Regions from separate parts of the Clostridium sp. FP1 genome, predicted to be linked through region 2. Evidence: riboswitches for the same ligand, from Rfam matches in the RefSeq annotation. Region 2 holds a riboswitch; the other holds the start of a gene.
What was found. A riboswitch is a leader RNA that binds a small molecule or an ion and turns the genes downstream of it on or off. The one in region 2 is predicted to bind FMN.
Positions count from the first base shown of each region.

Region 1: another riboswitch for FMN. It lies ahead of ribD (bifunctional diaminohydroxyphosphoribosylaminopyrimidine deaminase/5-amino-6-(5-phosphoribosylamino)uracil reductase RibD); the one in region 2 lies ahead of G9F70_RS02355 (ECF transporter S component).

Region 1 covers NZ_JAAMNJ020000001.1:4,088,030-4,091,410, forward strand. Annotated here, with positions in the region: gene ribE (riboflavin synthase) at 8-655, opposite strand; gene ribD (bifunctional diaminohydroxyphosphoribosylaminopyrimidine deaminase/5-amino-6-(5-phosphoribosylamino)uracil reductase RibD) at 680-1,777, opposite strand; FMN riboswitch at 2,028-2,140, opposite strand; gene G9F70_RS27105 (hypothetical protein) at 2,261-2,395, opposite strand; gene G9F70_RS19690 (amino acid ABC transporter substrate-binding protein) at 2,551-3,351, shown strand.
Region 2 covers NZ_JAAMNJ020000001.1:468,664-472,044, forward strand. Annotated here, with positions in the region: gene G9F70_RS02350 (Tex family protein) at 1-1,317, shown strand, start outside; FMN riboswitch at 1,375-1,553, shown strand; gene G9F70_RS02355 (ECF transporter S component) at 1,642-2,283, shown strand; gene rimI (ribosomal protein S18-alanine N-acetyltransferase) at 2,361-2,810, opposite strand; gene tsaB (tRNA (adenosine(37)-N6)-threonylcarbamoyltransferase complex dimerization subunit type 1 TsaB) at 2,803-3,381, opposite strand, start outside.

The sequences.
Region 1 (3,381 bases), 3.6 Mb from region 2:
CGATTTATTAAAATCCATTTTCCATAAGAAAATCCCTACTAATAGCTTTCTTTTCTTTTGGAGCTTCACCATATTTCAATAGTTTTTCAATATACTTTGACATAATATCACTTTCAAGATTAACCACATCACCTATCTTGTTGTTTAATAAAGTAGTTTCACCTTTTGTATGAGGTATAATCGATACTTTAAATTTTTGGGCGTCCACATATGCAACAGTTAAACTAATTCCGTCTATGGTTATTGAACCTTTATGTACAATATACTTTAATATATACGCTGTAGTTTCTATAGCCACCCAAGTGGCATTGTCTTCTTTATAAATATCTAGAATAGTTCCTATTCCATCAATATGTCCACTTACTATATGACCTCCTAGTCTATCACTAGCTCTAAGTGCTCTTTCTAAATTAACGAGGGAGCCCGGTTTTAATTTCCCTAAATTACTACTTCTAATAGTTTCAGCCATAACATCTACACTAAAGCTACTTTTATTAAATTCTGTTACAGTAAGACACACTCCATTGGTGTTAATGCTATCTCCAATCTTTGTATCTTCCAAAATCTTTGTGGCTTTTATGGTGATTCTCGCAGATCTCGCACCTTTTCCTATGGATAGTATCTCACCAATTTCCTCAATCAAACCTGTAAACATCTATTCACATCCTTTATAATAACTTTAAACTTTCACTACATAAGCCTCAATCATGATGTCCTCATCAAATCTAGTTACTTCGGCATCACAAAGCACAATAGAATCTTCCACATGCTCTACGCCCTTGCCACCTACTGGTGTTTTACCAGAAGTCCCTCCAAATATTTTGGGAGAAATAAAAGTAATAACTTTATCCACAATGCATTCCTCTATTGCAGAATAATTTAAAGTACTTCCACCTTCGAGTAGAATACTATCTATTCCCATTTCACCTAGTACTATCATTAAATACTTCAAATCTACCAAATTATTTTTACTAGGAGTTACAATAATCTCTGCGCCCTTTTGTTTTATAGCTTCGATTTTACTCTTATCAGCAAATTCTGTTGTAACTATAATAGTTTTTGTTTTTTCATCACCTTGCAATACCTTTGCCTCTAAGGGTATTCTTGCCTTACTGTCTATAACTATTCTTGTAGGGTTTAGGCTAAGCAAACCATCTCTTCTTGTAGTAAGTTCTGGGTCATCCATAAGGATTGTTCCAATCCCCACCATAATTCCAGATACCCTTTGCCTTAATTCATGCACATAGGCTCTAGATTTTTCATTACTTATCCACTTTGAATCCCCACTAGAAGTGGCTATTTTTCCATCTATCGTCATAGCAGTTTTCATTATACAAAAGGGTTGTTTCGAACTTATGTACTTTATAAAAATTTCATTTGTTTTCATTATTTCTTTTTCCATTATGCCAGTAGTAACTTCTATACCGCTACTTCTAAGGATTTCTATACCTTTGCCTGCCACCAGTGGATTTGGGTCTATCATTCCAATTACCACTTTAGATATTTTATTTCTCACTATAGCATCAGCACAAGGTGGGGTTTTACCATAATGAGAACAAGGCTCCAAAGTTACGTACATGGTTGCACCTTCTACGTCTTCCTTTGAATTTTTAAAAGCATTTACTTCTGCATGTGCTCCGCCAAAATATTCATGATAGCCTTCACCAATTATTTTATTGTCTTTTACAATAACAGCACCCACTAGTGGGTTTGGATTTACAAAACCAACTGCTCTTTTAGATAATTCAAGTGCTCTATTCATATAATAATTGTCCAATATACCACCCCTAATTCTATAATTGTAGTGCAATTTTTACTCGGTATCTCTTTTCTTAGTATGCATAATTTTCAAGAAATAAAATCATATAAATTACTAGCTTGTTATTTGTTTTAATGTGCCTAAATTAATAAAAGCCCTGAAAACAATGTTTTCAGGGCTTAATAAGCTTAATATATTTAATATCAAAATACAAAAGCATCTTCACAACTATCTTCATAGTTAATAAAACTCTCTTATATCTATCATTACTCTCCTTCTCTCATCCAGACTTTACTGTCGGCTCTGGAATTCAACCAGATCTACCTTTCGGCTCGCGGGCTATACCGCCGGTTAGGAATCTCACCTACCCTGAAGGATCTATTCAATTTTCAACTTAAGAATAGCACTTTGTGATTTTACTGTCAAGTGAATAAATATATAATAAAAATAAAGAACCATTTATTTAACACCTTAAATAATGGCTCTTTATAATGTTCATATTTATTTATTTTTCTTATTTCTTGTCTCACTATTTTTTATATTTACATCATTGTCACGCATATCTTTGTCATTATCTGTTCTTTTTATTCCTACTGAAGATAATTGCTCATTTGTAAGTTTCTGCTTTACAGTCATTTAAAACACTCCCTTTCTTAATTTATATTTTCCACCGGGAGAGAGATTTATACTACTATTATATTTATTTTTGCTTTTTTACTTTACAAAGTTAACGTGTTAAAGTAAAATGATATTTATAGCTTGTACAAAAGATAAATAAAGGAGTGTTGAAAATGAAAAATAAATTAAAATTATTAATGGTGGCAATACTTTCCACCGCTATTTTAACGGCTTGTGGAAGTACACCTTCTACAGATAACTCATTAAGTGATATAAAACAAAAGAAAGAACTAATAATTGGTCTTGATGATAATTTTCCACCAATGGGCTTTAGAAATAAGAGTGGTGAAATCGTAGGCTTTGACATCGATATGGCAAAAGAAGTAGGCAAGCGAATGGGCGTAGCCGTAACCTTTAAGCCTGTAGAATGGGATGGTGTTATATTAAGTCTAAATAATAAAGACATTGATGCTATATGGAATGGATTAACCATAACAGACAAGCGAAAAGAACAAATTGCTTTTTCTAAAGTATACCTTCAAAACAAACAAATAATTATTGTAAAAAACAAATCAAATATTTCGAGTAAGATTGATTTAAAGGATAAAATTGTAGGTCTTCAAATGGGTAGTAGCAGTGAAACTGCTCTAAGTTCAGATTCCCAGCTTTCTAGTTCATTAAAAGAGGTGAAGAAGTACTCAAACAATACAGAAGCTCTACTAGATTTAAATGCTGATCGTATTGATGCTGTTATAGTAGATGAAGTAGTTGGTAGATACTACACTAATCTAAAACCAGGTGATTATAAAGTTCTTAATGAAAATTTAGGTGTAGAGGATTATGGCGTAGGTATAAGAAAAACTGACGCAAATCTTACTGCAGAAATAGATAAACTAATAGGCGAAATTGAAAGTGATGGAACTGCAAATAGTATATCCCAAAAATGGTTTGGGAAAGATATTACAAATAAATAATGATTATGAATTTTTCGGAAGTGGGTGTTA
Region 2 (3,381 bases):
TCAGAACTCACAGAAAAAGGTGAAATAGGTGCTATTGAAATATTTAAAGCTAATTTAAAAGCTCTTTTAATGCAATCACCTATAAAAGGGAAGGTAGTGCTTGGATTTGACCCTGGGTTTAGAACTGGGTGTAAAATAGCAGTTCTAGATGATACAGGAAAGGTTTTGGATATAGCTACGGTATATGCTACTGCGGGTAGTAAGGATGGTGTACAAAAATCCATAGGTATTATTAAAGCATTAGTAAATAAGCACAATGTAGAAGTAATATCCTTAGGTAATGGAACTGCTAGTCGTGAGTCTGAAGAAATTCTAGCTCAGATAATTAAAGAACTTAAAGAAGAATGCTCAAAAGATTTGTACTATGTTATAGTTTCAGAAGCAGGTGCATCCGTATATTCAGCTTCAGAGCTTGCATCAAAAGAATACCCGGATATAGATGTATCTATTAGAGGTGCTATTTCCATAGGAAGAAGACTTCAAGATCCTTTAGTGGAGCTTGTGAAAATTGATCCTAAAGCTATTGGAGTTGGACAATACCAACATGATGTAACGCCTAAAAAACTTGATGAATCTTTAAAAGGAGTAGTTGAAGACTGTGTTAATGCCGTTGGAGTAGATCTTAATATTGCAACTCCTTCACTATTATCTTATATATCAGGGATAAATGCTGCAATAGCTCAAAATATAGTAGCCTATAGAGAAGAAAATGGTAAATTTATAGCTAGAAAAGAATTATTAAAAGTGAAAAGATTAGGCGCTAAGGCATATGAGCAATGTGCGGGATTTTTAAGAGTCATGGAGAGCAAAGAGTTTTTAGATAATACTTCAGTTCATCCTGAGTCATATAATGCTACAAAAAAAATGCTGGATTTTCTGCAATATACAAAACAAGATCTTAAATCACTAAATTTTAAAGATATGGATGAGCGAGTTAAAAATATTAATCTAAATGAGCTTGCTGAAAAATTAGAAATAGGAGTCCCAACTCTTAAAGATATTATTAAAGAAATTAAAAAGCCGGGTAGAGATCCAAGAGAAGAATTGCCTAAGCCACTATTAAAAACAGGTGTAGTTCAAATGTCTCATCTTAAACCAGGGATGAAACTTATGGGTACAGTTAGAAATGTATCTGACTTTGGAGCTTTTGTTGATATTGGAGTTCACCAGGATGGTTTAGTACATATAAGCCAGCTATCAGATAAATTTGTAAAGCATCCATTGGATGTAGTTACAGTTGGAGATATAGTAGAGGTTAGTGTGCTAGACGTTGATGAGAAAAGGAAAAGAATATCCTTATCTATGAAAAATATATAATTTGTATGTTGCTTTTTTTATTAAATGTAGATATAATTAAATTATAAAATAAAATTTGATAATCTTCAGGGCGGGGCGAATTTCCCCACCGGCGGTAAAGCCCGCGAGCCGAAAGGCAGATTCGGTTTAACGACATTTCGGAAGGTGATTTTCCTTCCGAAGTCGTTAAGACAGCACCCTTGGGTGATGGTTTAATTCCGAAGCCGACAGTAAAGTCTGGATAAAAGAAGATGTGATATATGCGAATTCGCCCTGACATAGTTCTATGTCAGGGTTTTTATTATATCCATCCCTAGAAGACATATTCAATTAGGGGGTATAAAAATGAGAGACGAAAAACTTGTTAAACTTATTAAAATTTCACTTTTATCTGTTATGGCTTTTCTTTTGATGTACATTGAATTACCAATACCTATATTTCCGGAATTCTTAAAATTTGATATCAGCGATCTGCCGGCGCTTCTAGGGGCTTTTGCATTAGGACCAATAGCAGGAGTTATTATTGAACTCATTAAAAATATATTACATGGATTGCTAGCTACTAAAACAGCTTTCGTTGGAGAACTAGCAAATTTTTTATTAGGCTCAAGTTTAGTATTAGTATCTGGATATATATATAAGGCTCGTAAAAACAAGGGTGGAGCTATTGTTGCATTATTAATAGGAGTAATTTGTATGTCAATTTTTGCAGGGATATTAAATTATTTTGTTGTTCTACCGCTATATGAAAGTGTATTAGGATTCCCAATAGATGCTGTTGTAGGAATGGGATCAAAAATAAATCATAATATTGTGGATTTGAATTCTTTCATTATTTGGTCAATTATTCCTTTTACTTTTATTAAAGGAATAGTAGTATCATCAGTAACTCTAGCGCTATATAAAAGTGTTTCTCCTATACTTCATAAAGAAAATGTAGAGAGAGAATACAAAAACAGACGAGGTAATTATCAGTCAAAAATATAAAAAACAATGGCATAGCGTAAAGGGGTACCTATTTTTATAGGCACCCCTTTACTAATTAATATTTTTCATGGCTTATGTTATAGATTACGATTCCACATAATTACTGCATCTTCTCCGTTGTCTTCATAATAATGAGGTCTAACGCTTACCTTTTCAAAGCCATGTTTTTCATATAAGTTTATAGCAAGAAAATTTGAACTTCTAACTTCTAAGGTTATAGCTGTTACTTTTTGCTTTCTACAAATTCTAAATAAGGCTTCTACGATTAAATCTCCACCACCGTGGCCTCGGGCATCAGGATGAATTGCAACATTAGTAATATGGGACTCATCTATAATTAACCACATGCCTCCATAACCTACTATAGAATCACCCTTCTTGAGTACTACATATTTAGCAAATTTATTATCTAATTCACTTTCTAGGGATTCTAAACTCCAAGAAATAGGAAAGCTTAATTCACTAATATTGAGGATAGATTTAATAGACGATTTGTCCATTGGGCAAATTTTAAAATCGCTATTCATTTTTATTTTGCCTCATCTTTTCTTCGTACTCTCGCTCTGCTTGAGGTTTTCGAAGGTAAATAGGTACTGACCCGTATAAATCATCCACTGTTCCCTTAGATAATAACTTAAGACCTAATTCTCCTAGGGATGATGCCCTAGCTAAATTTAAATGAGCTGGCGCAAATCTGGCCCTGGGAAAGTGTTCTATAAGTTTTTCTCTGAATTTCGGAACACCATCTCCTACAAAAGAAATATTGCAGTTCTTCTCTTTAAGCATATTTATTAATTCATCTATAGAAATATTTATATAGTCAGTGATGCGGTTAAGCTCGCAATTATTAAAAGTATATAAGGCTGTATAAACATTATCCCGCAGTGCATCTAGTATAGGACAGACAATGCCATCTGTATATGCTAAGTTAAATGCTAAGGAATCTAAGGTAGATACGGTTACAAAGGGCTTCCCTGTGCCTTGGCTAAGTCCTTTAATGGTAGAAAGCCCTATTCTAAGGCCTGTAAAGGACCCAGGTCCCTTTGAGCCTACAAAGGCATCTATATCGCCTATGCCCATTCCTACATTATTAAATAA